DNA from 2 places in the Nonomuraea sp. NPDC026600 genome. Region 1 is predicted to be linked to the other one. Evidence: riboswitches for the same ligand, from Rfam matches in the RefSeq annotation. Region 1 holds a riboswitch; the other holds the start of a gene.
What was found. Region 1 has a riboswitch for thiamine pyrophosphate ahead of AB0F17_RS09985 (FAD-dependent oxidoreductase). Riboswitches for the same ligand answer to the same signal wherever they lie in the genome.

Region 1 (14,884 bases):
TCGTGGTCCGATCACGCAGGACCGTCACCCCCGACGGCGAGCGGGCCGCTTCGGTGGCCGTTCGCGACGGCCGGATCGTCGCGATCGGCGAGTACGGCGACGCGCTCGGGGCGGCCGAGGACATCGACCTGCGCGACCTCGCGCTGCTGCCCGGCCTGGTCGACACCCACGTGCACGTCAACGAGCCGGGCCGCACCCATTGGGAGGGGTTCGCGTCGGCGACCAGGGCGGCCGCGGCGGGCGGGGTCACCACGATCGTGGACATGCCGCTCAATTCGCTCCCGCCCACCGTCACGGTGGACGCGCTCGACGCCAAGCTGCGCGCCGCCGCCGGTCAGTGCCACGTGGACGTCGGTTTCTGGGGCGGGGCGATCCCCGGCAACGTCAAGGACCTGCGCCCGCTGCACGACCGCGGTGTCTACGGCTTCAAGTGCTTCCTGTCGCCGTCGGGCGTGGAGGAGTTCCCGCCGTTGAGTCCTTCGGAGGTGCGGCCGGCGCTCGAGGAGCTCGCCGGGTTCGACGGCCTCATGGTCGTACACGCCGAAGATCCGGCGCTGCTCGCCGAGCCGGTGGGCCCGACATACCGGGAGTTCGTGGACTCGCGGCCGGGCGCGGCCGAGCGCAGCGCGGTCGAGCAGGTGATCCGGCTGGCCAGGGAGACCGGCGCCAGGGTGCACATCCTGCACGTCTCCAGCGCCGACTGCCTGGAGCCGCTGGCCGCCGCCCAGGCCGAAGGGGTGCGCGTCACGGCCGAGACCTGTCCCCACTACCTGACGCTGGCCGCCGAACAGGTGCCCGAAGGCGACACCGCCTACAAGTGCTGCCCGCCGATCCGCTCCGCGGCCAACCGCGACCGGCTCTGGGACGGGCTGGCGAGCGGTGTGCTGAGCTGCGTGGTCTCCGACCACTCGCCCTCTCCGGCCGACCTCAAGGTGCCCTCGTTCGCGGCGGCCTGGGGCGGCATCGCCTCGCTCCAGCTCGGCCTGCCGGCCGTGTGGACCGAGGCGTCGCGTCGCGGTCACGGGCTGGCGGACGTGGTCCGCTGGATGTCCACCCAACCAGCGGCAATGGCCCATATTTCTGGAAAAGGCGCGATAAAGGTGGGCAATGACGCTGATCTGGTGGCTTTCGATCCCACTGGCGTCAACGCGGTCGACGCGGCCCGGCTGCACCACAAGAACCCGGTGACGCCCTACCACGGCCACCTCCTCAAGGGCGCCGTCCTCACCACCTGGCTGCGCGGCCGGCCCGCCGACGGCGTACCGCACGGAACCTTCCTGTTTGGAGAGCAGTAGATGCCCAGCTTCACCGCGCTGCCCGACCTCGCGCTCCGTACCCTCGGCGGGTCGGTCGTCGCCGCCAGCGACGAGTCGTTCGCCGAGAAGGAGAGCCTGATCCGGCCGGGACGGCCCGGCTTCCGGGCGGAGACGTTCGGCAACAAGGGCCAGGTCTACGACGGCTGGGAGACCCGCCGCCGCCGCGAGCCCGGCCACGACTGGGCGATCGTCCGGCTCGGCCTGCCGGGTGCCGTCCGCGGCGTGGTGATCGACACGGCCTGGTTCAAGGGCAACTACCCGCCTCAAGCGTCGGTCGAGGCGGTGGCCGTGGACGGTTATCCGTCGCCCGCCGAGCTCGCCGACGCCGCGTGGGTGGAGATCGTGCCGAGGAGCGACCTCAAAGGCGACGCCGAGCACCCTTTCGAGGTGACCGACGACTCCCGTTACACGCACGTCCGGCTGAACATGTACCCCGACGGCGGCATCGCGCGGTTGCGCGTGCACGGTGAGGTCCGGCCGGATCTGTCCCTGTACGACGGGCTCAGCCTCGACCTGGCCGCCCTGGCGAACGGGGGCCGGGTCGTCGCCTGCTCCAACGAGTTCTACTCGGCTCCCGACAACGTCCTCGCCCCCGGGCTGGCCCGTCACCAGGCGGAGGGCTGGGAGACCGCGCGGCGGCGCGAGGAGGGGAACGAGTGGCTGGTCATCCGGCTCGCCGCGCGGGGCGTCATCCGGCTGGCCGAGATCGACACCACGAACCTGCTGTTCAACGCGCCCGGGTGGGTGTCACTGACCGGGTACGACGGTGACCATGAGGTCGGGCTGCTGGCCAGGACGCGGTTGCGGCCCGACACCCCGCACCGGTTCCGTCTGGAGGGCGACGAGCCGGTCACGCGGGTGCGCGTCGACATCTACCCCGACGGGGGGCTGGCAAGGGTCCGGCTCCACGGCAACCTCGCCTGACCGGCGGCCGGGGTCACTGCCAGAGGACGACCGTCGCGCCGGGCGGGCGCTCGCTGTTGCCCGCCGGGCGCTGGAACCGGACGACTCCATCCTTGGAGAGCTTGCGGACCTGCACCTTGAAGCCGAGCCCCTGTAACTCGTTCCGAGCGTCGTTGGTGTTCTTTCCCACCACCGACGGGACGAGCTGGAACTCCTGGTCGTCACGCGCCTCGTTGTCACCCTTGAACCAGTCCCAGAAGTCGGTCTGGCACCGGGCCACCGTGATCATGGCCTGGGCGCCCTTGTCGACCTCGGACTTGGCCTTCGGCGCCTGCGCGATCACCGTGCACGGCTCGGCGTCGTCGTCGACCTCGTTGACCTGCACCTGGAAGCCCTGGGTGCCGAGGTAGTTGGCCGCCTCGTCCTTGGGCATGCCGGCGACGTCGGGCATCACCAGCCCCGCGCTGACGTAGATGTTGACCTTCGAGCCTTCCTTGACCTTCTCGCCCACCTCGGGGGAGGTGCGGATCACCTTGCCGCGCTCGATCCCCTGGTTGGCCAGCCGGCTGACGCGATTGACGTCGAGCCCGACCTTGGCGACCGCGGTGCGGGCCTCGGGCTCGGACATGCCCTCGACGTTGGGCACCAGCACCCGCTTCGGCCCCAGCGAGGGCACCAGCGTGAGGACCGCACCCCGCTCGACCTCGACGTTCCATGCCGGGTCGGTGCGCAGCACGAGGCCCTCGGCGATCTTCTCGTCGTACTGGCCGGCGGCCGTCTTGACCTTGAAGCCACTGCCGGCGGCGAGCTTCTCGGCGGCCGCCACGTCCTTGCCGACCAGGTTCGGCACCGGTACGTACGTGGCCTGCGAGAAGTACCAGCCCGTCAGCGCCACCGCCACCACCATGACGACGGCGAGCACGACCAGGAACCAGTTGGGCCGGAAACCGGCGCGCGGCGCGGGCACCTCCTCGCGCGGCTGGATCATCGTGTGGTTCGGCACCGCCTGCGTCATCGCGTGCGGCGCGGTGCCGGTTCTGGAGCCCGGCGCCGAATACGGCATGGAGTGCGCCTGGGACGTCCTCGTGTGCGTCGGTGGCGTCGTCGTACGGGGCAGCATGCGGTGCGCGTCCACGGCCGCCACCAGCATGGCGGTCGCGTCGGCGGGACGGTCGTCGGGGGCGCGCGCCGTGGCGTGCCTCACCAGCGTGTCGATCAGCGGCGGCACCTCCGGCACCACCGACGACGGCGCCGGCACGGTGTCATGGACGTGCCGGTAGGCCACCGACATCGGCGTCTCGCCGTCGTAGGGCTGCTGGCCGGTCACCAGTTCGAACAGCATGATGCCCGCCGCGTAGACGTCGCTCCGCACGTCGGCGCCGCCGGTCATGACCTGCTCGGGCGACATGTAGCCGATCGTGCCGATCATCACGCCGGTACGGGTCTGGTTGGTCGCCTCGATCGCCCGCGCCAGGCCGAAGTCCACCACCTTGCCCCGGCCGTCGTCGGTGAGCAGCACGTTCTCGGGCTTGACGTCGCGGTGCACCATCCCGGCCTGATGGGCCGCGCCCAATGCCGCGAGCACCGGTATCATGATCTCCAGCGCCTCGCGGGCGGGTAGCCTGCCCCGGTCGCGCAGGGTGTCGCGGAGCGTCTTGCCAGGCACGTACTCCATCGACAGATAGACCGCGTCGGTGTCGGTGCCCTGGTCGAAGACGTGCACCACGTTGGGGTGGGAGAGGCTGGCCACAGACTTGGCCTCGCCGATGAATCGCCGCACGAACGCCGGGTCCTCGGCGAGCGAGCGATGCATGACCTTCAGCGCGACCGTGCGGTCAAGCCGGACGTCGAGCGCCAGGTAGACGGTCGCCATACCACCCCGCGCGATCCGGGACTCGATGCGATAGCGCCCATCGAGTAGCCGGCCGACCAGGGGGTCCGCAGTCGTCGTGTCCACCCCCCTGAGTTTACGGGCGTTTTGCCACTGGCAAGGCCTGACCATCCGAAACCGATGCCGAGCCGTGCTCGTTGAAATGCCCCTATTTTGCGCGTAACAGGACATAAACCACCGACGTCCCACTGCCCTCACGCGGGCCTCGGGCTGCGGGGGTTGGGGTCTGGGGGGTCGGCCGGCCTGCGGTCGGCTGGCTTGCCGGTTTATGGGTTGGCGGTTTGTGAGTCTGCGCCCCCGCGGCAGGCCGGGGCCCGGGGCTAAGGACCCTTCGGGGAGGAGGCCTCCGCGTAGCGGCGGCGGGGGATGCGGCCCGCCTGGCGGGCGAGCCGGCCCGCCTGGACCGCCGCTCTCATGGCCGCCGCCATCAGGTCCGGCCGCTGTGCCCTGGTGACGGCCGTGGCCAGGAGTACGGCGTCGCAGCCCAGCTCCATGGCCAGGGCGGCGTCGCTGGCCGTACCGATGCCCGCGTCGAGGATCACCGGCACCGAGGCCGCCTCCACGATGAGCTCGATGTTGTGCGGGTTGCGGATGCCGAGGCCCGAGCCGATCGGCGCGCCGAGCGGCATCACCGCCGCGCACCCGGCCAGCTCCAGGCGGTGCGCCAGCGCCGGGTCGTCCCCGATGTACGGCAGCACCACGAACCCGTCGGTCACCAGCCGCTCCGCCGCGTCGAACGTCTCGATCGGATCCGGCAGCAGCGTCCGCTCGTCGGCGATGACCTCGAGCTTGACCCAGTTCGTGCCGAGCGCCTCCCTGGCCAGCCGGGCGGTCAGCACGGCATCGCCGGCGGTGAAGCAGCCGGCGGTGTTGGGGAGGACCTTGATGCCGCGCTCGCGCAGTATGTCGAGCACCGAGCCGGGCGCACCGGGGTCGAGCCGCCGCATGGCGACGGTCGTCAGCTCGGTGCCGGAGGCGACCAGCGCCTGGTCGAGCACCTCCAGCGACGGCGCGCCACCGGTGCCCATGATGAGCCGGGAGGAGAACTTCTCCCCGGCGATCAGCAGATCATCCACCTTGCACCGCCGTCAGAACCTCCACGCGGTCGCTGTCGCCGAGCGCCGTCGTCTCCCAGGTGCTCCGCGTCACCACCTCGTCGTTGACGGCCACGGCCACACCGGTCGTGGCCGTCGTCAGAGTGAGTACGGCCTGCGCCACGGTGGTGCCGTCGGGCACCTCATGCGCGGCCCCGTTGATGGTCACATTCATGAAATATCCCGATACCTCAGCGGCGAGCACAGCTCCGCCATCTCGCCTTCCTCGCCCAGCAGAATGGCCGCCGTGAGAGGGGCCAGCAGCACCCCGCCCCGGTGATGCCCGGTGGCCAGCACCAGTCCCGGCGTACCGCTGGGCCCGATGAGCGGCACGTTGTCCGGCGTGCCCGGTCGCAACCCCGCCACCACGTCGGCCACCTCCAACTCGGTGACGCCCGGCACCAGCTCGCGGGCGTCCCGCAGCAGCTCGTACAGCCCGCCCGCCGTCACTCTCGTGTCGAACCCCAGCTCCTCCTGTGTCGCCCCGACCACCAGCTCGCCATCACCCCTCGGCACCAGGTAGACGGACGCCCCGTGCACCGTCCCGCGTACGCACCTGCCGAGCAGCGGCTGGGGGGAACGCAGCCGCATGATCTGCCCCTTGACCGGCCGCACCGGCACATCGACCAGCCCGGCACTCCACGCCCCGGCCGCCAGGATGACCCGCTCACCCCGGATCTCGTCGATCAGGTGCGCCCGGGTGATCTGGTCGGCCTGGGTTTCGTCGGGTAGGTCGGCCTGGGCGATCCGCTCGCCCCGAGTCTCGGGTGACCCGCCCCAGACGGGCGACCGATCCGGGGCGGGTGCCTGGCCCGGGGGCGCGAGGCGTACGCCTACGACCTGGTCGCCGTCGCGGAGCAGTTCGCTCACGCGAGCCCGTACGAGTGGGACGCCGAGGCGCTTGAGGGCGGCCAGGAGTGCGGTGGTGACGCGGCGCGGGTCCACCCACGCGTCACCCCGGGCCAGCAGCCCGCCACGGACGGAGGGCGCCAGCATGGGCTCCAGGCGACGGCATTCGCGCCCGGTCAGCCGTTCGACCGGGAGCCCCAACTTCTCCATGAACGCGGCCAGCTCTCCGAGCGCCGCCAGATCGTCGGCCCCGAACGCCACAGCGAGCGTCCCATCGACCCGGAAGTCCAGCCCGGCCCGCGCCGCGTCGCTGACCTCGCTCACGGCCGCCGCGGGCCCGCTGCCGTCAGCCCCAAGGCCGGCGTCGGTGGCGAGTTCGGAGGCGAAGGACGGCCAGCGGCGCAGTCCGGCGAGGCCCAGCCGGAGCAGTGGCTCCTCCGTGTACGTGACCTCGCTCACCGGTGCCAGCATGCCTGCCGCCGCGTGCGAGGCCCCCGAGGCCGGAGCCGGGTCGACCACGGTGACCGGCCGACCGGAGCGGGCCAGGCGCCAGGCGATGGACAGCCCGACGATCCCGCCGCCTACGACGATGTCCACATCCGCTCCCTTCGCCGGCATGATCCGGATCAGGTGTCTTGCGGTCGAAGGCCCGGTGCAGCCTTCCTCTCAGCCCGGTAAACGGCCGGACTCCCGCGCGTCTTACGCCCCCAGCCTACGGCCTCGGCGCGACGATCCGGCACGGCCCCCGTTATGGTCTTGGACGTGAATCATGTCGTGGTGGCAGGCGCCGGTCTGGCCGGCGTACGTAGTGTCGAGGCGCTCCGCGCGAGAGGGTTCGACGGCAGGATCACCCTCATCGGGCAGGAACGGCATCGGCCGTACGATCGCCCGCCCCTGTCGAAGGCGGTCCTGTCCGGCAGCAGTGACTCCAGCTTCGTCGACGCCGACCTCGCGGTGCTGGAGGTGGACTTCTGGCCGGGCGTCTCGGCCAAGTCGCTGCGCCCTGGCGTTGTGCAGACCTCCGAGGGCGAGCTCGGCTATGACGGTCTGGTCATCGCCACCGGAGCCGAGCCGATCACGCTGCCCGGCGACGGCCAGCAGCACGTGCTGCGCACCCTGGACGACGCGCTGGAGCTGCGCGCCCGGCTGGTCAAGGGCGCCCGCGTGGTGATCATCGGCGCCGGCTGGATCGGCGCCGAGGTGGCCACCGCCGCCCGCCGGGCCGGCTGCGAGGTGACCGTGATAGAGGCCGGCCCGACCCCGCTCGCCCAGGCGGTCGGGCCCGAGATCGGCGCCCGCACCCAGGGCTGGTACGAGGGCATCGACCTGCGGCTCGACACCCTGGTCGGCTCCGTGGACGAGGGCGGCCTCACACTCGCCGACGGCGGCTTCATCGAGGCGCACGTCGTCGTCACCGGCGTCGGGGTGCGCCCGACCGTCGGCTGGCTGGCGGGCTCCGGCATCGACCTGGACAACGGCGTCGTCACCGACGAGCACATGCGCACCTCCCTGCCGAACGTCGTGGCGGTGGGCGACTGCGCCGCCTGGTGGTCGCGCCGCTTCCAGACCCGGCTCAGGGTCGAGCACTGGGACGCCGCGCTCAACTCACCCGAGGTGGCCGCCGCCACGCTGCTGGGCGGGGACTCGGTTTACGACCCGGTGCCCTATTTCTGGTCCGAGCAGTTCGGCCACATGGTCCAGTACGCGGGCCACCACCCGGCCGGAGACCGTCTCCTCTACCGGGGCGAGCTCGAAGGCAAATGGTCGGCCTGCTGGCTCAATTCGGACGACACCCTGGCCGCGGTACTCGCCGTGGATCGGCCTCGGGATCTCGTACAGGGCCGCAGAATCATCGAAGGCGGCCACCGCGTTGACGCCGAATGCCTGGTAGATCCCGACGTCTCCCTACGGGATTGTGTTGTTTGAGCAAGCACGGCATGTGGTAGTTGTGGTTTCGTGACGCTTTCTGTTGCGCAGATCGACCGGGAGACCGACCAACTCGTCGCCGAGTGGCTCACTCTCCCCGAAGTGGCCGCGCGCCTCGACCTCTCACTGGGGCGGGCCAAGCAACTCCTCAAGGACCGCAAGCTGCTGGGTGTACGCCGGGGCGGTGGCGGGCCACAAGTGCCCGCTGTGTTCCTTGATGGAAAGGACGTGATGAAGGGCCTGCCTGGCACCCTCTCGGTGCTGCGGGACTCCGGTTACGACGATGTCGAGTCACTCCGGTGGCTCTTCACCCCCGACGACTCCCTGCCTGGCTCGCCCGTCGACGCCATCAGGGCCGGTCGCCATACCGAGGTCAAGCGGCGTGCCCAAGCCCTCGCTTTCTGACGCCCGCCTCTACCTCTGCACAGACGGCCGCCGCGAACGCGGTGATCTGGCGGACTTCCTCGACGCGGTGCTGGCCGCCGGCGTGGACATCGTCCAACTGCGGGAGAAGGGACTCGAGGCGCGCGAAGAGCTCGCGCTCCTCGAGGTCTTCCGCGACGCCTGCGACCGGCACGGCAGGCTGCTGGCGGTCAACGACCGGGCCGACATCGCGTACGCCGCCCGGCCTGACGTGCTCCACCTGGGGCAGGACGATCTTCCGGTGAAGGTCGCGCGAGAGATACTCGGCGACGACGTCTTCATCGGACGGTCCACCCACTCCACCGCCGAGGCGTCCGCCGCGGCCGTGGAGGAGGGCGTCGACTACTTCTGCTGCGGTCCCGTCTGGCCCACGCCGACCAAGCCGGGCCGCCACGCGCCGGGGCCGTCGCTGCTCCGGCACGCGGCGTCGCTCGGCGGCGGGCGGCCGTGGTTCGGGATCGGCGGGATCGACCTGGCCAACCTCGACCAGGTCCGGTCGTACGGGGTCGAACGGGTCGTGGTGGTACGCGCCATCACGGACGCCGACGACCCGGGCGCCGCGGCAGCGGAGTTCGCCAAGCGCCTGGCCAACTGACGGGCGTGCGGTGCTTTGTCCGTGAGGTGCTTCCGCGCGCCCGTTGTCCGCTCGGCGCGGTGTGTTTCCGCGACACGCGTGCCATCGAGTGCCCGGACTCGCGTCGCGCGTGCGGCCGCCGGGCTCAGGTGGTGCGTGAGGTGGCGGCCACCGCCAGGCTCGACAGGGCCGCGCGGGCTTCTGGCGTGATGGGCGCCTTGCCGAGGAACGTCAGTGCCTCGCCGAGGTAGTCGCCGATCATGTCCTCACACGCCCGCAGCGCCCCGGTGCCCTCGATGATCCCCCGCAGCACGTTCACCCCGTGCTCGTCGAGCCCCGGGTCGCCGAGCAGGGCACGCACCGTCTCGGCGTCGCCGGGCGAGGCCGCGGCCAGCGTCCTGGCGACCAGCATCGTCCGCTTGCCCTCGCGCAGGTCGTCGCCCGCCGGTTTGCCGGTCTGCGCCGGGTCACCGAACACGCCCAGGATGTCGTCGCGCAACTGGAACGCGATGCCGACACGCCGGCCGTACTCCATGCAGAGCTCGTCCATCCACGGCGCCAGCCCGCCGGCGGCGAGCACCAGGCCGAGGCGGAGCGGTTGTTCGACGGAGTATTTGCCGCTCTTGTAGAGGGCGACGCGCAGGGCGGACTCGAAGGTGTTCTCGCCGTGCGCCTGCTCCAGCAGATCGAGGTATTGACCGCACATCAGCTCGGTACGCATGTGGTCGTGCACCGGCTGCGCCGCCGCGAGCGACTCGGGCGGCAGGCCGCTGCTGCGCCACATCTCGCCGGACCAGATCAGCAGCAGGTTGCCCAGCAGGATCGCCGCGCCCTCGCCGAACTGCTGCGCCGAGCCGTGCCAGGCCGACTTCTCGTGGATCGCCTCGAAGCGGCGGTGCGCGGACGGCATGCCCCTGCGCAGGTCGCTCTTGTCCATCACGTCGTCGTGCACCAGGGCGCTGGCCTGGAGGAGCTCCAGCGACGCGGCGGCGGTGAAGATCTCGGGCACGTCGGTGCCGCCCGCGCCACGCCAGCCCCAGTAACAGAAGGCCGGGCGCAGCCGCTTGCCGCCGGACAGCAGGTCGTCGGCGGCCGCGCGGAGCGGTTCGAGTTCGGTGTCGCCGGGGGCGGGTAGCTGCCGTTCGACGAACTTCCGCAGCGCGGCGTCGACCTCGGTACGCAGTGCGTCCAGGCTCGCGGCGTCAGTGGTCATAGCACTGAGACTAGTGGCCGGGCGGTCAAGGCGGATCTCCAGGGACGGGGCATGTGGCGGTAGCCTGGTTCACATGGCGCTTGGTCGATCCTCCATCCTGCCCGATCGTGTCCCCACCGTCCGCGAGCTTCTCGCCTCCGGTGCACGGTCGTTCTCCTTCGAGTTCTTCCCGCCGAAGACCGACGAGGGGGAGCGGCAGCTGTGGCGGGCGATCAGGGAGTTGGAGTCGCTGCGGCCGACGTTCGTGTCCGTGACGTACGGCGCGGGCGGCTCCAGCCGTGACCGCACGGTGGACATCGTCGAACGGCTGGCCCACGACACCACGCTCACTCCTGTGGCGCATTTCACCGCCGTCAACCACTCGATCCGCGAGCTGCGCCACCTGATCGGCCGCTTCGCGGACGCGGGTGTGCGCAACATCCTCGCCGTGCGGGGCGACCCTCCGGGTGACCCGACGGGCGAGTGGGTCCAGCATCCTGAGGGCGTCCTCTACGCCGAGGAGCTCGTGCGGCTGATCCGGCAGGTGGGCGACTTCTGCGTGGGCGTGGCGGCGTTCCCGTACAAACACCCGCGCTCGCCGTCGATCGAGTCCGACACCGACTTCTTCGTCCGCAAGTGCCGGGCCGGGGCCGACTACGCGATCACCCAGATGTTCTTCCAGGCCGACGACTACCTGCGGCTGCGCGACCGGGTGGCGGCGCAGGGCTGCGACACGCCGATCATCCCGTGCATCATGCCGGTCACCCAGATGAGCACGATCGCCAGGTCGGAGCAGCTGTCGGGGGCGCCGTTCCCGGCCGAGCTGGCGGCCCGCTTCGAGGAGGTGGCCGACGACCCGGCGGCCGTGCGGCGGCTGGGGATCGATCACGGGGTGGAGCTCTGCCAGCGGCTGCTCAACGAGGGCGCGCCGGGCATCCACTTCATCACCTTCAACCGGTCGAGCGCGACGCGAGAGGTGTTCGAGCGGCTCTCGGTGGTCGAAGCGCTGTCCGCCTGACGCGGATCCGACCGTCCGTACTGGTGACAGGCGGTTTTTTGTACGGCAGAGCACGGTGGGCCCCATCCGCCGACCGTGGCTGAGGCCTGTCCAGGGGAACGGTCACGGGGTTCCCCGGCTTGGCGCCGTTACGTGCGGGCTGTTGGCCGTCCACTCACCTGGCGGAGGCTGCGGGGATGTCGGGGGCGGCGTCTAGAGTGACGCCCACCTTGACGCGTCGATGGGAGCCGTGATGACCGCTACACCCCGGGATGCCTGGGACGACACCCTGGCCCGCGCCTTCGCTGTCCTGCTCGGCAAGCCGGTGGACGAGTACGACCCGAACGCCTCCTACGGCGTCTACTACTGCTGCGACGATCTATCGCTCGAGCTGTTCAAGAAGGGGTTCGACATCGGCCCGGTGGTCCGGGGAGAGCTCGTCCGGGCGCCGTTTCCCACTATTCCGATTTTGGGCGAGCTGCTGGAGGGCTGGGACGAGATCGCGCCTCACTGGACCATCGACCTGGGCCGCTCGCTCTTCTATGGCGAGGACTCCGGGCACGGCATCGACGGCCTGGAGGGCGGGCTGCCGGGCGCGGAGCTGGGGCGCATCCTCGTCGAGCGTGGCATGAAACCGGCGGACCTGAAACAGGCCTACATGACGGTCATGCTCCGCGCGCACACCGACGGCTCACTGATGGACGCGATGCGGGTCGCCACCGGCACCCTGCGCGGTCCCGACCACCTCTTCCCGCTGGAGCCGGCGTACGGGGTGGACCCCCGCTGGGACGGCCCGCTGTCCTCCATCGCCCATCCCGGGCTGAGTGCGCATCTGCGGAACCTGTGCCGAGATGAGGACACCGCCCGCGCCGATGGCGCGTTCTACTTCGGGTCCGATGCCGGCTGGACAGATGACGCTCTCCCCTACCCGGTGGTCGCGGGATGGCGGTTCGGGGAGGCGCAAGCCTGGTCCGCGGTGGTGCGGCTGCCCGGCAGCGGCGGGACGCCGACGGCGTCCCGCTAGGACAGGCGCGGGCCGGTCAGTCGATCCGCTGGCAGATCTCCACCGGCAGCTGGGGAGACCACGTCTTGGTGGCCTCGTCGTACCCGCGAGCGTAGCCGTTCTTGAACCCGGAGCAGGGAGCGGCGATCGTCGTCTCCACATAGATGGCCCCGCCGGGAGTGATGGGGTGCGGCCGGGCGGTCTCCCACCTGGCGAACGCCACCCGGCCGGTGGTGAACTTGACGACCAGGTAGACACGGCGGTTGACGGTGAAATTGCCGCCGGCGACCTTGAGATGGCCGTTGAAGGTGTAGGTGAACAGGAAGGGCTGGGCCTGCCGGAGACCGTCGAAGGTCGCGCTGGTGATGCCCGCGGTGGATGCGGTCGACGCGTTCGCGGCGGCGCTGAGGGCTGGGACGCCCAGGGCGACGAGGCCGGCGGCGGCGGTGACTCCGAGCAGGCTGCGGATGGTGCGGTTCATCGGGATCTCCTAGGTGATGGCGTGAACCGTGCGGGCCCGTTGAAGGCTTGCGTCACCATTGATGCGCGGGTCGCCTGAAACGTGCTTACAGCGGGCTTACATCCGCATGCAGACCGCTATCGGTTGCCTGAACGTGACCGCTCCCGGCCACGGCCGAACGCCGCGCCCGCGACGGGTTCCGCCACGCCGCCGGCCTAGTCGAAGTACTGCCAGATGCTGAACCTACGCACGTAGAGGGGGATGGCGTCCCGGCCGATCACCCGAGTCCGGCTGATGCGGGTCTTCTTGTTCATCGTGACCTTGACGCACTTCAGGAGCGCCTTGTGCCACCCCGGCAGGGCGTAGTAGGAGATGGACACGCCACGGTGCCCCAGGCCCCGGTCGGAGAATCCCATCCCCACCTCCCGGTAGACACGTCTCGACCCCTTCAACTGGAACGCGGTGGAGCCGATGATCGCGTGATTGGCCTTCTTGGGGCAGTGCACGAATACCCGGACGTGGCTGGCCTGGCGGGGATGCGAAGGGAGGATGCGGAGTGACGGGACCTTCTTCAGCGCCTTGGGAATGGGGCCCTTGTCGTCTGAGGAGGGTGGCGACGTCGTGGCCCCTGCTGTGGCGGTAGGCGTGGTGACCTGCTCGGCCGGGGTGCCTGGGCCCACCATGAGGGTGGCGGCCACTCCGATCTGGGCGACGAGACGCATGTGTTCCTCCTGCCGGACGCCCGGGCGGCGGCATGCTCGCCGAGTGGCGTGTCACGGGTGTCGGTGAAGGGGGACGTGCTCGGGATGACCCGGACGAAGGGCTCGAGTATCCCGCCTGACCAGGCTGATCATCTCAATTATGTCGATCGTGTCGCGGACGGCCGGGAGCCGCGCTGGTAGGTACCGCTGTTCTTGGACGGTCGGGCTGATGCGCATGGATCAGGTCAGAGGGAGGCGTCTGCCCAAGATCGCGTACTGCTCGTAACCGCCGGGGAACAGGAACGGGCTCAGCAGGTCGGTGAAGCCCATGCTGGCGTACAGGTGGCGGGCCATGGTGGGGCGGTCATGCGTGGACAGGACCGCCGAACGCTCAGGGCGGCCGGCGCACAGGGTGGTGATCATGGCCCGGCCGATGCCCTTGCCCTGGTAGTCGGGGTGCATGTGGATCTCGGCCAGTTCGAACGCGTTGCCCAGCCAGGCTTCGGCGGCCTCCCTGCCCGCGCGGCTCTCCAGCGCGCGGAACACGACGTCGTGCCACCACTGGCCCGGGGCGCCCCGGAAGCCGTAGGCGAAGCCGACGATCTTCGGGCTGGACGCGCCGCCGGGGTGTCGCGTTCCGGCGGCGTTCCACGCGGTGTTCGGCTCCGCGGCCGGCACGCTGCTCGATGAGGCGTCCGGCATCGAGGCCGTGAACCACCGTCTGCGTTCACTCAGCGTCGGAACCCCGCCCGGGGCCGGAACCTCGGCGAAGGCCGAAGGCGAGTCCGGAGTCTCCGGGCCCCCGCGCAATTCAGCGAAGTAGCACTGGAAGTAGGGATATGTGCCGTGATTTCGCATGATGGCCTTGCGGCCGGTGATCTGGTCCGTGGGCGGGCGCATGGCGGCGGTATAGATGTCGATCACCGAGTCCAGGCGTTCGGTGAACTCCGCTTGACCCGCCCCGCGAAACTCGATCACGCGTCGCACACTACTCGACGTCGACGGGGGTGCCACCGGTGATACGCACCAGCTCATCGAATGTGGTGGGAAAGACGGTGAGCGGGTGCCCGCCCGCCGCCCATACGACCTCGTGCTTGTCCAGCCAGTTGTCCACCAGGGTCCGCACCGGGGCCGGATGCCCCACGGGCGCGACGCCGCCGATCGGCTGGCCCGTCGCCGCCCTGACGAACTCCGGTGTCGCCCGCCGTACTTTCTGAACCCCCGCCGTGCGGGCGATCAACTCGACGTCGACGCGGTGCGCACCGCTGGTCAGCACGAGGAGCGGCGCGCCGTCCGCGTCGAAGATGAGGCTGTTGGCGATGGCGCCGACCTCGCAGCCGACCTGCGCGGCGGCGGTGGCCGCAGTGGGAGCCTTCTCCGGCAAGACGATGATCTCTCCCTCGGCGCCCAGCGCGCGGAGGGCGGTTTCCACCAGAACGGCGTTAGCCGGCAACTTCTCAGACATGGGCACACTCTAAACAGATTGACCATTGCATTACCTGGACATGGTGGTGGTGTAAGGTCCTTTGATTCGAATGTTCATGGTATGAGAGGT
Region 2 (14,884 bases), on a different contig from region 1:
GAAACCGGTACGGCTTACGCGGGATGCCACACACCACGCATCGCCCGGCCGCCGCGACCGAGGAGCAGACGGCGCGATGGACGTCCAGAAGCCGCTACGACTTACGCGCGATGCCACACACCGCGCTCACCACCCTGGACGGCTCATCCCACGCATCGCTCGGCCGCCGCCACTCGGGGGTGGGGACGACGCCGGGTTCGACGAGATCGAGCCCCTCGAAGAAGGCGCCGATCTGGGCAGGGCTGCGCAGGTGGTAGGAGTTGGCGGCGGCCTTGTTGTAGGCGGTGACGGCCTCCAGCAAGGCCGGGTTGGTGTTGGTGCCGTCGCTGAGCACCAGGTAGCTGCCCGACGGTAACGCGGCCATCAGCCGGTCGACGATCGCCCACGGGTCGTCCTCGTCGGGCAGTTGCCCGGCGATGCTCAGCATCACCAGGGCGATCGGCTCGCTGAAGTCGAGGGTCTTGGCCGCGCCTTCGAGGATCACGTCGGGGTCGCGCACGTCGGCGTCGATGTACGCGGTGACGCCCGGATGGGTGCTGGTCAGCAGGGCACGGGCGTGGACCAGCACGATGGGGTCGTTGTCGACATAGACGACCCGGGTCTCGGGCGCGATGCGCTGGGCGACCTCGTGGATGTTGTTGGCCGTCGGCAAGCCGGTGCCGATGTCCAGGAACTGCCGGACACCGGTCTCCTCCACCAGGTACGTCACCGCACGGATGAGGAATTCACGTTGCAGCCGGGCAACCTCGGCGAAGTCAGGAAATGTCCGGAGGAGCAGCTCGCCGGCCTCACGGTCTGGCGCGAAGTTGTCCTTGCCGCCCAGCAGGTAGTTCCACACGCGGGCCGAATGGGGGATGGTCGTGTCAATGCGTTCCCAGGCAGGCTGGCCGGCAGGGCTGTCATCGCTCATGACACTCCATTCCAGAGGTTGACCGTGGCCCCTGGCCACACTCGTCCGAGGGCTACTTTAGTGGCCTATTTCGGGTGTGCAATCTCACCCGGCGGCGACGGCCTCAATCTCCAGAAGCCAGGCGCTGTCGAAGATCTCGGCGATGATCACCGTCAGTGCCGGGGCGTGCTCACCGAGCACCTCCCGGCGTATCGCGCCGTTGACGTCCGCGTATCGGCGGTCGGACAGGAACGTCGTCACCTTGACCAGGCTCGACACCTCCAGGCCCGCCTCGCGCACGGCGGCGACGACGACCGCATTCTCTCAGCCCCGGCGGGTCTGGAGGTGCGCGGTCGCGGTGGCCACGGCCACGGTCTTGCCGTCGGGCGCGATGAGCTCGCCGGCCAGGAAGCACACCTCCCTGCCGCGCCGCACCACCCGCCCCCGGCCGATGAGCCGCCCCGGCCGCGCCGGGCGGAGGTATTGGACGTGCAGGTCGAGGGTGACCGCGAACTGGTCCTCCGGCAGCGTCGCGACCAGCGCGGGACCCAGCGTGTCGTCGAGCATCGCGGCGAGGAAGCCGCCCTGGATCACGCCGATGGGATTGACGAACCGCTCGCTCGCCTTGAACGCCACCTCGATGGCGCCCTGGTCGGGATCCACCTCGATCAGCTCCCAGCCCAGGGTTTCGGCCGCGGCGGGCGGCGGGACCCGTCCGGCCAGCATGTCCCAGAACGGCCCGCGCCCCTGCGCTTCGGTGTCCATGAGCCTGTATTCAACAGGCCGACACCGACAGTTCCCGCCGGCGGCGGCCCGCCCGTGTCCCGGTAAACACGACGCGGTAAAACGGCCCTTTTTCCAGCGGATCGGGGAGTTGACGAAGTTTGCCGGATTCAGCAACGCAGGGGGCTAGCGCTTGGGGCGGAGTTTGTTGATGTTTTGGGCGATTAGCGGCTCCCGAGTGGCGAGCGCGCGTGCCACATCCCACAGTTGCCCGGCCCGATGCACCTGGGCCCGCCAGTCCGTGCCGGTGGCCCGATGGGTCATCTCCACCTCGACCTCCTCCACCCGGTAGCCCTTGCGCAACAGGTCGATCGTCAGCGCCGTCTCCACGCCGAACCCGTGCGCCAGCGGCCGGGCGGCCTCGAAGGCATCTCTGGTGACGCAACGCTGGCCGTTGAGCGGCTGAGCGGCCTCGAAGCCGGTGGCCCTGCGGATGCCGTCCCTGGACAGGCGGACGACCAGGCCGTGGCCGCCCAGCCTGACGCGCGTGGCGAAGACCGCGATGGTCATGTCGGCCGCGCCGGACCGCACCGGCTCGATGAGCGGAGCCGCGGCCCGCGCGGTCTCGCCCAGATCGGCGTCCAGGAAGAGTAAGTAGTGCGGCGTCTCACCGTCGAGCAGGCGCACGGCTTCGGCGCCGGACTCCATGGCCGCCGCCTTGCCGCGGTTGCGGCTGTGGCGTACCACCCTGGCCCCCGCGCCCCGCGCCACCCGGCCGGTCTGGTCGGTCGAACCGTCGTCGACGACCACGACCAGGTCGACGCCCGGCAGGGCGAGCGCCGCACCGACCGTGGCACCGATGCGGTCGGCCTCGTCCTTGGCCGGGATGATGACCGCGGTGTCCGTCATGACCCCTCGGAGATGAGGAACTCCTGCGGCACCTCGTCGTGCACGGTGAAGACCGAATCGAGGCCGGTGACCTGCAGAATCTTACGCACGGCCGGCCGAGGGGCGGCGACGTCGAGCGCCCCGCCCTGCTCCTTGACGCGTTTGAGCGCGGACAGCAGCACGTTCATCCCCGTGGAGTCGCAAAAATCCACGCCGGACATGTCGATGACCACGCGGCTGGGCCCGTCCTGCAACAGCCGAGCGAACTCCGCCTGCAGGTGGGGTGCCGTATAGAGGTCGATTTCACCGGTGATGGCGACTAGCGCATGGCCGGCATGTGATCGAGTCGAGACCTTGAGCTCCACATGGGCAGGCTAGCGGCGCGGAGCCTTCCGGTCACGTTGTCACGCCGATAGGGCAAGCACAGGTTTTTGTCCTGCGTTTGGGCTCCATGAAAACTGAGAGTACGCGAAGCTTGACTGTGTGACACCGGCATGGCCGGAGAGGGGGGCGGCCCGGCACCTCGCTTCTGGTCACTACTTCACTGAAGGAGGGGCCGGGCGACCACGGGCCCGAGCATTCATGAGAACAGACAGATCCGAAGATCCGCACCGACAGCGACTCCGCGAACGACTGGAAGCCATCCTCATTCGCACCGAGAAGGCCACCTCGTGGCATGACAGAGTGGGACGCCTGCGTAGCCTGGTCAATCACGAAGGCTTCGTCCCCGTACACACGAAACTCGCCGGCGAGGACCTCGACTTCCTCGCCGACGCCCGCGACGACCTGCTCAGATTCTCCGAGCTCGGGCTGCGGCTGTTCGACCTCCACCAGCCGCGCGACGCGGGAGGCATCACCAGCGACTCCGCCAATCCCATCCTTCGGTGCCGGAGTTGCATGTGGCGCTGGCCGTGCCCGACGTTCCGCGCGATGTCGGAGTCGTTCGGCGGCGGCCACGACAGCACCCTTCCGGAGTCCGGTTGAAGTCCCGACCTGACGGACGCGCTATCCCGGGACCAGCGGCAGCCGGATCTCGAAGCGGCAGCCCGGCCCGTCGTTGACCACGCCGATCACCCCGTCGTGCGCCTCCACGATGCCCTGAGCGATCGCCAGGCCGAGCCCGGCCCCGCCGTCTTTGGTCGGGGTCCGGGCCGCTTCGCCCCTGAAGGCCACCTCGAACACCCGGTGCAGGTCCTCGTCGGGGATGCCCCCGCAGCAGTCGCTGACCGACAGGCACGCCATGCCCGAGTCGACGGCCGCCCGCAACACCACCGTGCGGTCCGACGGCGTGTGCCTGATCGCGTTGACGACCAGGTTTCCCAGCGCCCGGCTCAGGGCGTTCGCGTCCGCCCGCACGGGCACCGCCTCGGCGGCCTCGGCGGTCAGCCGCACCCCCTTGGCGCGGGCCAGCGGCTCGGCCCCCGCGAGCGTGTCGGCGACCAGGTCGGCGAGCCCGATCCGGACAGGGGAGAGCCGCAGCGCCCCGGCGTGGATCCGGGACAGCTCGAACAGGTCGTCGACCATCGCCGACAGCCGCTCCACCTGCAGCTTGATCTGGTGGTGATAGCGCGCCACGGTCACGGGGTCGGACACCACCCCGTCTTCGAGCGCCTCGGCCATCGCCCGCATCCCGGCGAGCGGGGTACGCAGGTCGTGGCTCACCCAGGCGACGAGCTCGCGCCGCGCCCCCTCCAGGGCGCGTTCCCGCTCGTACGCCTCCTCCAGCGTGTTCGCGATCGTCTGCAGCTCCGACGGCAGCCCCTTGGGCGCGATGAACGGCAGGTCGCGTACGGCCGCCACCAGCCGCCTGCTCTCGCCCACGACCCGCCTGGCCAGCACGAACGCCACTCCCAGCCCGACCAGCCCGCCGACGGCCACCACGCTGAGCACGGTGTCCTTGACCGGGCCCTCGATGATCATCTTGAGCGTGATCGCCACCAGGCCGGCCAGCGTCGCCGCGATCGCGACCACCATGACGACGGCCAGCATGACCCCGATCGAGCGGGTGCGCAGCCACCACATCACGGACACGCCCAGGATGGCCACCAGCAGCCCCAGCCCCGCGGTGACCGCCACGATCATGCCCAGGTCGATCACGATCGCGGGGTGGGGTCTCATGGCTGGCCTTCGAGCGGTTCGTACCGGTAGCCCACACCCCAGACCGTGACGATCCGCCGCGGCGCGGTCGGGTCCGGCTCGATCTTCTCCCGCAGCCGCCTGACGTGCACGGTCACCGTGGACGAGTCGCCGAACGACCATCCCCACACCTGGTCGAGCAGCGCCGACCGGCTGAACGCCTGCCGCGGGTTGCGCATCAGGTAGGCCAGCAGGTCGAACTCGCGGGCGGTGAGCATCACCTCGGCGCCGCCCAGCCCCACCTCGTGGGCCCCGACGTCGACCACCAGGTCGCCGTCACGCAGCACGCCCGTGCCGCCCGTGACCGAGGCGCCGCGGGCGCGGCGCAGCACCGACTGGACGCGCAGCGCCAGCTCTCGCGGGCTGAAGGGCTTGGTCACGTAGTCGTCGGCGCCGGTTTCGAGGCCGACCACGCGGTCGATCTCCTCGCCGAGCGCGGTCAGCATGATCACCGGGACCGGCCAGCGTTCCCTGAGCTTCTTGCACACCTGCAGCCCGTCCATCTTGGGCAGCATCAGGTCGAGCACCATCAGATCGGGCGGCCTGGCGAGCGCCCGGCGCAGCGCCTCGGCGCCGTCACCCACGCACTCGACCTCGTGTCCGTCGCGCTCCAGGTAACGCGCCACCACTTCGGCCACGGTCGGGTCGTCGTCGACCACCAGGATGCGCGCATTCACTCTTTCACCGTACGGCGGGGCACCCCGAATCGACACTTACGTCATTGGTTCGTAAGCGTCGCGGATCATGCCCGCAGGACGTACGGTGGGCCCATGAGTCGAGTCATCATGCTCGTACTGGGCGCCCTTCTGGGGCTCTTCGTACTTTTCAACTTCGTGCTGCCCATGATCATGGGGCTGCTCAAGGTCGCGCTCATCATCGGAGTCGTCGCCCTTCTGGTGTTCATCGCCGTCACGCTCGTCGGGAAGTCGTCCTCGTCACGGTGACGCTCTTCCTGCTCGACCCTTGGCTCATCGGCGTGACCATGGTGGCGATCCTGCTGCTCGCCACCTGGGCCGCCCGGCTGCTGCCCGCCATCGGCGGCGACGCGCCCGGCTTCCCGCTGAGCTATGCCCGGCGCACGGCCTTCCAGCGCCTGCGCCACCCCGCCGCCGCCGGTCGGCCGCGGCCACGAGCTCCGTCATCGCGCCCCGCTTCCGGTTGAGCGGGGCTCTCTCTCTTCAGTGAGCCCTGATCCATCTTTCTTGATTGAAGGGGCTCATGTTCGACTCTCTCGTCTCGTTCCTGCTGACCGTCTCCGGCGACAATGCCGCGGTCGCCATCATGCTGTTCACCGTGGCCGTACGCCTGCTGCTGCTGCCGCTCGGCATCCGCCAGGCCCGCGCCACGCAGATCCAGCAGCGGCTGGCGCCCAAGCTGCGCGAGTTGCAGAAGCGGTGGTCGCGTAATCCCGAGCGGCTGGTCAAGGAGACCTCCAAGCTGTACGCGAAGGAAGGCACCTCGCCTCTGGCCTCGATCCTGCCGGGATTGGGGCAGCTCCCGTTCATGTGGGTGATGTATCGGGTCGCCACGCACCCGACCGCCTTCCTCGGCCACGACCTGCTGGGCGCTCCGCTGGGTCAGCATGTCGCCGGAATTGTCACCAATTACGGTCTGGTCAGTGTGCCATTTACGGTCTTCGCCGTGGTCATCGTGCTGATCGCGGTCGTGGCATGGCTTTCGGCCCGGAAGGTGAGCGCCACACTGCCGGCGGAACAGCCCGCGCTGATGCGCAGGCTCATGCCGCTGATGCCGTTCGGCTCGGTGCTGGCCGCCGCGGTGCTGCCGCTGGCGGCGGGACTCTATCTGCTGATCTCCACGGCGTGGGTCGCGGGCGAGCGCGCGATCCTGGCCGCCCGGCCGCTCTGAGCGCCCGGCTAGCCGGCCTCTTTGAGTGCGTGGACCTGCCCGTTCATCGTTCCGTCGGGGGCGAGCAGGATCGCCCACACCGTCGTGATGTCACCGTCGTGGCGGACTCCCCAGCTCTCCGCGACGTACTCGACGATGCCGAGCCCCCTGCCCCCGAGCGACGACAGAGTCGGCCGGCCGGCGCGGGGCTCGGTTGCCGCGCCCCCATCGCTCACCGCCACCTCGATGTGCTCGTCACTCCGCAGCCAGGCCACCCTGACCATGCCCGACGGCAGCGGATGCGCATGCCGTAGCGCGTTGCTCAGCAGCTCGCTCACCACGAGGACGGCATCGTCGATCGCGGTGGAGAAGACACCGCAATCCTGCAGGTCAGTGGATAGACGCTGGCGGGCGACGGCGACGCTGGACGGCGCGTACGGCAGTAGCACCACGCTTGACACACCCACCTCCCCGCTCCCAGTGCCCCCCACGGGAACACTTCCCCGGTACGACCGAAATGCCCCGTTACTCGATCCCAGAAACCGCATCTCGATCACAGCTTGTACACATTGGACGATAGATCAGCTCAACTGTGACCACGTCGTTACCGCATCGGTGTGTCGGATCGGATAAGAGAAGCGTTGCCCAACACGAGGCGCATTCGGGTGCCTCCGCCGGGTCGCGGATGAGCGCTTACATCGCCGCCCTGAGCCCTGGCGAGACTGCGGACGATGTACAGCCCGAGGCCGACTCCGCCGAACCTGCGCCGGTCACCACTGTCGACCTGGACGAACCGTTCGAAGACCCGTTCGCGGTCCGGCGCGGCGATGCCGACTCCCTCGTCGTCCACGACCACGACCACCGTGTTCTCCTCGGGCCAGGCGCCGACGCTGATCAGGCCGCCCTTCGGCGAATACTTGAAGGCGTTCTCCAGCAACTGGCCGAGGATGATGTCGGTGGCGAGCGCGTCGCCGCTGACATGCGGCAGGGCGTCGGAGATGGCCACCTCGACCCGGTGCCTGTCGGACAGCACGGGCAGCCCGAGCGTGGCCGCGTGGATCCGCTCGGCCAGATCGAACGCCTCGATGCGTACCGGCGGCTCGTCGGCGCCCGCTCTGGCGCCGAGCAGCAGATGGTCCATGAGCTGCCCGAGCGACCTGGCCCGCTCGGCGATCGTGTGGACGGCGGCGCGGCGCTCGGCGTCGCTCAGCTTGTCCCAGCGCGAGTCGAGCGTGCTGGCGAACCCGCGCACGATCGTGATGGGCGTGCGCAGCTCGTGGCTGGTCGTGGCCAGGAACAGGTCCTTGGCCTCCTCCAGCTCCTTGGCCGCGGTCACGTCGCGGAAGTCGATGACCACCTCTCCCGTCTCCTCGATCTCGGCGCTGACCACGTCCAGCCAGCGCCCGGTCTCCAACTGGTGGGCGAGCTTCTCCCCCGGGCTGGGCAGCGGGAACGGCAGCGGCCCACCGATGACGGCCTCGACCGGCATCGCGGTGAGCTCGGCCGCGGCCGGGTTCCACTGGCTGACCCGCCCCGCGCGGTCGAGCACGGCGATGCCGTCGGCGCTGGCGTCGAACACCGCCCGCTCGTGCGCCCGCTGGCGTACCGCCTCCTGGTAGGCCACCGCGTTGCCGACCGCGATGCCGGCGTGCCCGGCGAGCAGCTCCAGGAGTTCGAGCTCCAGGTGGCCGGGCTTGCGCTTGGCGAACAGCGCGTACAGCGCGCCATAGGGGCGCCCGCCGACCGCGGCCAGTCCGAGGGCGATCGTGTGCAGCCCGTCGAGCTCGGCCCAGACCAGGTCGCCGAGGCCCTGCGACTCCAGCATCACCGTCTTGCCGGTGCGTAAGAGCTTGCCGACCAGGCTGGTGCGCAGCTCTGCCGTCACGCCCTTGAGCGAGTCGGGCAACTGGTGAGTGCTCACCAGCCGCAGCCGTTCGTCCTCGATGAGCACGAAGCCGCCCGCGTCGGCGCCGGTCAGCTCGGTCAGGCTGGCCGCGATGCGATCGAGGACCGCGGGCAGCTCCAGCTCGGCGTTGATGTCACCGACCACGTCGGTGAGCCGGCGCACCAGCCTGGCCCGCCGCGCCATGCGGTTCCTGGCGGCCTCGTCGGCCTCGGTCAGATGGTGTACGAAGACGTAGCCCGCCACGGCGCTGCCCGTGAGCAACGCGCTCGTGTCGACCCGAAGATCCAGCACGGTGCCGTCCCTGCGCAACCGCTTGGTACGCAGCGACACCTGGCCGCCCGTGCGCACGCGTTCGAGCACCGCGTTGTGCTCCGCTGTCAGCTCCCCCGGCACGATCGGCGCCCTGCGGCCCAGCATCTCCTCGGCGGACCAGCCGAAGAGGCGCTCCGCCGCGCGGTTCCAGACGAGTACGGTCTGATCCCGGTCGAGCGCGATCACGGCGTTGGGCGAGCTGGCGAGCACCGCGCGTGCGATCTCATCGTCACTGCCTGCTCTGTCGTCACCCACACCTCCATAGTGCCTGTGGCGTGCGGCGTTCGTCGGGCGATCCGTCCGATACGCTGCGGGCACGGCCTTTCCAGGCGGGGGAAGAGGGTGACGGGTATGTCGAGTGGCGATCTCGATGCCCTGCTGCGGGTGACCTCCTCCACCTATCGCGGCGAGGTGCCGCCCGATGTGGCGTTCGGCACCTATGACGGCGCGGTCGGCCGGCTCGTGCTGGCGGTGAGCGGCAAGGGCGTCGTGGCGTGCAGCTTCGAGGCCGAGGACACCGTCTTCGAGCTGGTCGTCAGGCATGTCGGCGCGTTCGTCGGACCCGACCCCGGGCGGCTCGACCCGGTGCGCAGGGAGCTCGACGCCTACTTCTCCGGCCGCCTGCGGGCCTTCGCCACGCCGGTCGACCTGTCCATCGCCACGGCGTTCGCGCGCACGGTGCTGCAGAAGACGATGGCCGTGCCGTACGGGAGCACGGCGACGCTGGGCGAGATCGGCGAGAGCATCGGCCGGCCCCGCGCGCTCCGCGCGGTCGGCAACGCGCTCAACGCCAACCCCGTCTGCGTGATCGTGCCCTGCCACCGGATCGTGCCGGGCGACGGCGAGCTCGGCGACTACGCGGGCGGCCAGGCGGCCAAACGCCACCTCCTCAACGTCGAGCAGCGCTCGCGCGCCTGACGCCCGTACGCGAAGCCTGACGTCCATACACAGAGCCTGACGCCCGTACTCAGCGGCGGGTGTCCGCCGCGCGCCTGGCCGCCGCGCGCCTGGCAGTCGCGCCGATCGCCAGGGTCACCAGCGTCGCCACGAGGGCCGCGCCCAGCGCGCCGTTCATCCACGGCTGCCGGGTGAACCCGATGGCCTCACGCACCACCGCCCAGAGGTGGTCCCACGGCGCGACCGTGGGCGTGGAGGTGGTCAGCCAGTACGCCACGAAGCCGAGCGCCCAGGGCACCAGCATGGACCAGCGGGCGGGCGCGTCCTCCTCGGTGTTCCACCGCGAGTAGCCACCGAGCAGGAAGTAGTCGACCGCCAGCACCGCGAACATCGGCACGAACACCGCCCCGATCACCCCCAGGAACGCCCCGTAGGAGTTCACGTCGACCACGAGCGCGATGCCGGTGGTCAGCACGCCGATGGCGATCGAGAAGACCCGCCGGTCGACGCGTGGCATGAGGTTCTGCAGCGACATGGTCGTGGAGTAGACGTTCGCGAACGACTGGTCGGCCTCCCGCAGCACCAGGATCGCGAAGAACAGCGCCCCCAGCGGCGCCGCGACGAACGGCCCGAACACGGCCGTGCCGTCGGCCGTCACCGCGGCGGACCCGGCGATGGCCACCGCGTACACGCCCAGCCCCAGGCAGGCGACCTGCGCCAGCGTGTAGCCACCGACCACGCCGGTGAAGGCCGCCCGGCTCGACCTGGAGTGCCGGGCGAAGTCGGCCGCGATCGGCACCCACGAGACCGACAGCGCGATGACGTAGTCGACCGCGGGAGCGAACGCCGTCCACGACCCACCGACCTGCGGCGGAGCCTTCGACAGGAACTCCACGGCGAACCAGACGAGCGAGATGATCACCCCGATGGTGACGTAACGCCGCAGCAGCCGGATCGACCCGAGCGGCCAGATGGTCAGCGACGTGGTCAGCACCCCCGCCACCACCACCCACACCTGGTACGGCACGGTGTCGCCGAAGATGGCCATGGCGCCCTTGGAGATCACCCACAGCTCGAAGGCGCCCCACCCGATCATCTGGACGATGTTGAGCACGGTCGGGATGTACGACAGCCGCGCCCCGAACAACCCGCGCAGCAACACCATCGCCGGCCGCCCGGTCTGCGTGCCCGGAATGGCCGACAGCCCCACCATGGCCGTGCCGACCAGACTGCCGACCAGCGCGGCCGCCAGGGCGGCGGCCAGGGTGAGCGGGGCCCCGCCGAGCGGGTCGAGCAGGAACAGCGCCCCGCTGAACCCCAGCAGGCTCACGGCCAGGTTCGCCCACAGGGCACCCTGGTCGAGCAGCCCGAGCGTCTTGGGGGGAGTTCCCTCGAGGGTCAGCGGAACTTCGTCAACGACATGTGTCATCGCTCACTCCCTACGCCGGCATTACCCGGACAGGTTCAAGCGGTCGGCAACAGCGGTAGTTGCCCTCTCAGCCTGGTTGCCCCAAGCTCCCGCGTCAGTTGTGCAGTTTGCGCCCTCATCTTGCCCTATGAGGAGGCGACTGACCACAGGGGGGTCTCACACCCCCCGTCCGTGATCATCCGAAAAGCCATATAAGGGCGGTTCATCCCAGTAAGATCGCCGCCATGAAGAAAACGATCATGTCCCTCGTGGTGGCCGCGGCCGCCGCGACCGTCATCCCGCTCGCGCCGGGCACCGCGCTGGCCGAACCGGTGCCCTCCGGCTGCCACAGCGGTATCTACTACCAGCCCTACAAGACGTGGGCCAGCTGCGACAGAGGCTCGGGGTATGTGCAGGCCATAGCCACGTGTCCCAACGGCTCGACCACCAAGAAGGTGAAGGGTCCGTGGAGGCCGGTCACCGGTGGTACCGAGGGGCAATCCGTCGCTGTATGCCCCGGTAATCGCAACGCCGTCGGCCACGCCTGGGACATCAAGAAGTATTGATCAGGTAATCCGTCAGGCGACGAACGGCGGGTGCCCCGTCTCGCTGACCATCGGACGGCTCGCGCCCGCCCAGGACTGCATGCCGCCGTCGACATTGACGGCCTCGCGCCCGAGCTGGTTGAGCCAGGCCGCGACCTGGAACGAGCGGCCGCCGACCCGGCAGACCACGTAGACGGTCCGGTCGCCCGGCACCTCCTCGACCCGCCCCTGGATCTGCGTCATCGGGATGTGCACTGCCTCGGGCGCGTGCCCGGCCACCCATTCCTCCTGCTCCCGCACGTCGAGCAGGTAACCGTCGGCGGGAACGTCGCTGGCCGGGATCTCTGGAACCGTCATGCCTCCATCATCTCGCGTCTCTCGTCGTAGGCGGCACGCGCCTCGGCGATCTCCCGCTGGTGCTCCTCGGTCCAGGTGACCAGGCTCTTGATCGTCTGGTGCAGGGTCCGGCCGAGGGGCGTGAGCGCGTAGTCGACCCGCGGGGGCACCACGGGATAGACCGTACGGCTGACCAGGCCGTCGCGCTCCAGGTGGCGCAGGGTCACGCTGAGCATCCGCTGACTGACGCCGTCGATCTCGCGGCGCAACTGGGTGAAGCGCAGGCTCTTGCAGTCGAGCAGGGCGATGACCAGCAGCGACCACTTGTCGGCGACGCGGTCGAGTATCTGCCGGACCTCGCAGTCCTCCCTGGTGTCCCACTGCCGCACGTCGTAGTCGTCGTCGTCCACGGTGCCCTCGCAGTAACCGGGTGACTTTGAAGTGCCGTCTTCCATGGGATCCCATGCTGCCGGATCATTTTCACGGTTACAAGAGATAACCGAGATGCCGATAAGTAACCGGGGGTTGATCATGTCCAAACGCGCTTGGGGCATGTTGATCGTGCTGTGCGGGGCCGTCTTCATCGAGGGCACCGACGTGGCCATGCTGAACGTGGCCCTGCCGTCGATCAGGGCGGATCTGGGGCTGTCCACGGGCATGCTGAGCGGGGTGGTGAGCGCCTACGTCCTGGGCTGTGGCGGTTTCATCCTGCTCGGCGGCCGGGCGGCCGACCTGCTGGGCAGGCGCAGGATGTTCCTGCTCTGGCTCGGCGTGTTCGTGGTGTTCTCCGGGCTGGGCGGGTTCGCGACCGAGGGGTGGGTGCTGCTGGTCGCCAGGTTCCTCACCGGTGTCGCGGCCGCGTTCATGATGCCCGCCGGGCTGTCGCTGATCACCACCAGCTTCCCCGAGGGCAGGCTGCGCAACCGCGCGCTGCTCGTGTACGCGGGGACGGCCGCGGCCGGATTCGCGCTCGGGCTGGTGATCGGCGGCCTGCTGAGCTCGATCGGCTGGCGCTGGGTCTTCTTCGCGCCGGTCATCCTGTCGCTGGCGATCCTGATCATCGCCATCCCGGTGCTGAAGGAGCAGCGCACGCCCCGGCCCGCCGGCGGCGTCGATCTGGCGGGGGCGGCGACCATCACCGGGGCGATGACGCTGCTGGTCTACGGCCTCGTACGGCTGGAGCACCCCGCCGATGGCCCCGGCTGGACCATCGGAGCGTTCGCGGGCGGCGTGGCGCTGCTGACGGCGTTCGTGGCGATCGAACGGCGGGTGGCCACGCCCCTCGTCCGCCTCGGCGTCCTGCGCTCCGCTCCGCTGGTGCGCGCCAACCTGACGGCGCTGCTGCTCACCGCGTCGTTCTTCGGCTTCCAGTTCCTCATCACCCTGTACCTACAGGAACTGCGCGGCTGGTCCACCGTCCAGACCGGCCTGGCCCTGCTCGCCGCCGCCGCCGACGTGGTGCTCGCGCCCACGCTGACCCCCTGGCTGGTGCAGAGGTACGGCAACGCCCGGGTGATCTTCGGCGGCCTGCTGTCCGGGCTGGCGGCTTACGGCCTGTTCATCGGAGTCGGGATGGACTGGTCGTACGCGGCCATGCTGCCCTCGATGCTGCTGATCGGGCTGATGTTCGCCTTCGTGTACGGCCCGCTCACGATCGTCGCGACGGAGGGCATCGCGGAGGACGAGCAGGGGCTGGCCGGCGGGTTGCTGAACACGGCCTTCCAGTTCGGCGCGGCACTCGGGCTGTCGATGGTCACGGCCGTCAGCGTGGCGGCGCTCGGTGACGCGACCTCCGCCGAGGCCGGGCTGGCGGCCATCAGGACGGCGCTGCTGGTGCCGGTGGCCGCCACGGCGGTCGCCGCGCTCGTCATCGCCACCGGCCTCCGCCGCCGCCCGGCCGCCCCCAACGACCAGCACGGAGAGGCCGAGGAGGCCGTCGCCGTCAGGGCGTGAAGCGTTACTTCAGCAGGCGGGACAGGCGGCGGTCGGCGAGCGGCTTGCCACCTGTCTGGCAGGTGGGGCAGTACTGGAGCGAGGAGTCCGCGAAGGACACCTCGCGGATCGTGTCGCCGCAGACGTCGCAGGCCTGGCCGGCGCGGTTGTGCACGCGGAGGCCGGACTTCTTCTCCGCCTTGAGGTCCTTGGCGGCCAGGCCGTGCGCCCGCTCGACCGCCTCGCGCAGCGTGGTGACGATGGCCTCGTGCAGGTCGGCGATCTGGTCGTCGGTGAGGGTGGCGGCGATCTTGAACGGGGACATCTTGGCCGCGTGCAGCACCTCGTCGGAATAGGCGTTGCCGATCCCCGCGATGACCTTCTGGTCGCGCAGCAGGCCCTTCACCTGGGTACGGCTACCGCCCAGGATGGCCTTGAGCGCGGCCACGGTGAAGGCGTCGTCGAGGGGGTCGGGGCCGAGGGCGGCGACACCCGGCACGTCATCCGGATTTTTCGTGACATAGACGGCGAGGCGCTTCTGCGTTCCCGCCTCGGTCAGCTCGAACCCGGGTGCGAGCCCCTCGTCGTCGGGCGCCAGCCGTACCCGTACCGCGAGCGGGCTCTTGCCCGGACGGACCGGCTTCGCGCCCGAGAGGTCCTCGCGCCAGCGCAGCCACCCCGCGCGGGCCAGGTGGATGACCAGGTGCAGCCCGTCGCAGTCGAGGTCGAGGAACTTGCCGTGCCGCGCCACGCCCGTGATGGTCAGCCCGCCGAGCGCGGTGACCGGCGGGTCGAACGTCTTGAGCGCCGAGAAGGCGACCACGTCGACACCCAGGACCGTACGGCCAACCGCCCGCTCGCGCAGGAAACCGGCGAGCGATTCCACTTCGGGGAGTTCCGGCATGCCACCAGGGTACGTGCCGTGGTCGTCCACAGCCTGTGGACAACTACGGCACGCTCCAGAACGCCAGCTCGTGCGCCATGCCCTCGGCGAACAGCGCCTCGGCGCGCGCGGGCTCGGGCCCGGCCTCGTCGATCATCTGGCCGATCCGCACGGTCAGCGCCGC

Region 2: linked by a shared signal. The riboswitch ahead of AB0F17_RS42045 (cytosine permease) and the one ahead of AB0F17_RS09985 (FAD-dependent oxidoreductase) in region 1 are both predicted to bind thiamine pyrophosphate.

The regions. Positions count from the first base shown of each region.
Region 1 is NZ_JBEZYD010000003.1:617,891-632,774, reverse strand. Features, by position in the region: gene allB (allantoinase AllB) at 1-1,295, shown strand, start outside; gene alc (allantoicase) at 1,296-2,240, shown strand; gene pknB (Stk1 family PASTA domain-containing Ser/Thr kinase) at 2,254-4,176, opposite strand; gene AB0F17_RS09995 (thiazole synthase) at 4,431-5,186, opposite strand; gene thiS (sulfur carrier protein ThiS) at 5,179-5,379, opposite strand; gene AB0F17_RS09985 (FAD-dependent oxidoreductase) at 5,376-6,671, opposite strand; TPP riboswitch at 6,640-6,757, opposite strand; gene AB0F17_RS09980 (FAD-dependent oxidoreductase) at 6,816-7,979, shown strand; gene AB0F17_RS09975 (Rv2175c family DNA-binding protein) at 8,010-8,384, shown strand; gene thiE (thiamine phosphate synthase) at 8,362-8,997, shown strand; gene AB0F17_RS09965 (polyprenyl synthetase family protein) at 9,122-10,189, opposite strand; gene metF (methylenetetrahydrofolate reductase [NAD(P)H]) at 10,263-11,186, shown strand; gene AB0F17_RS09955 (hypothetical protein) at 11,419-12,189, shown strand; gene AB0F17_RS09950 (hypothetical protein) at 12,206-12,649, opposite strand; gene AB0F17_RS09945 (hypothetical protein) at 12,844-13,350, opposite strand; gene AB0F17_RS09940 (GNAT family N-acetyltransferase) at 13,570-14,307, opposite strand; gene AB0F17_RS09935 (YbaK/EbsC family protein) at 14,318-14,794, opposite strand.
Region 2 is NZ_JBEZYD010000025.1:88,368-103,251, reverse strand. Features, by position in the region: gene AB0F17_RS42115 (SAM-dependent methyltransferase) at 95-910, opposite strand; gene AB0F17_RS42110 (RidA family protein) at 995-1,189, opposite strand; gene AB0F17_RS42105 (PaaI family thioesterase) at 1,214-1,654, opposite strand; gene AB0F17_RS42100 (glycosyltransferase) at 1,799-2,521, opposite strand; gene AB0F17_RS42095 (STAS domain-containing protein) at 2,518-2,865, opposite strand; gene AB0F17_RS42090 (hypothetical protein) at 3,185-3,484, shown strand; gene AB0F17_RS42085 (HAMP domain-containing sensor histidine kinase) at 3,506-4,618, opposite strand; gene AB0F17_RS42080 (response regulator transcription factor) at 4,615-5,313, opposite strand; gene AB0F17_RS42075 (hypothetical protein) at 5,407-5,580, shown strand; gene AB0F17_RS42070 (DUF6412 domain-containing protein) at 5,577-5,798, shown strand; gene yidC (membrane protein insertase YidC) at 5,855-6,502, shown strand; gene AB0F17_RS42060 (ATP-binding protein) at 6,511-6,942, opposite strand; gene AB0F17_RS42055 (PAS domain S-box protein) at 7,086-8,954, opposite strand; gene AB0F17_RS42050 (methylated-DNA--[protein]-cysteine S-methyltransferase) at 9,051-9,617, shown strand; gene AB0F17_RS42045 (cytosine permease) at 9,667-11,025, opposite strand; TPP riboswitch at 11,016-11,128, opposite strand; gene AB0F17_RS42040 (hypothetical protein) at 11,250-11,570, shown strand; gene AB0F17_RS42035 (rhodanese-like domain-containing protein) at 11,583-11,906, opposite strand; gene AB0F17_RS42030 (helix-turn-helix domain-containing protein) at 11,903-12,340, opposite strand; gene AB0F17_RS42025 (MFS transporter) at 12,417-13,838, shown strand; gene AB0F17_RS42020 (DNA-formamidopyrimidine glycosylase family protein) at 13,843-14,721, opposite strand; gene AB0F17_RS42015 (transcriptional regulator) at 14,765-14,884, opposite strand, start outside.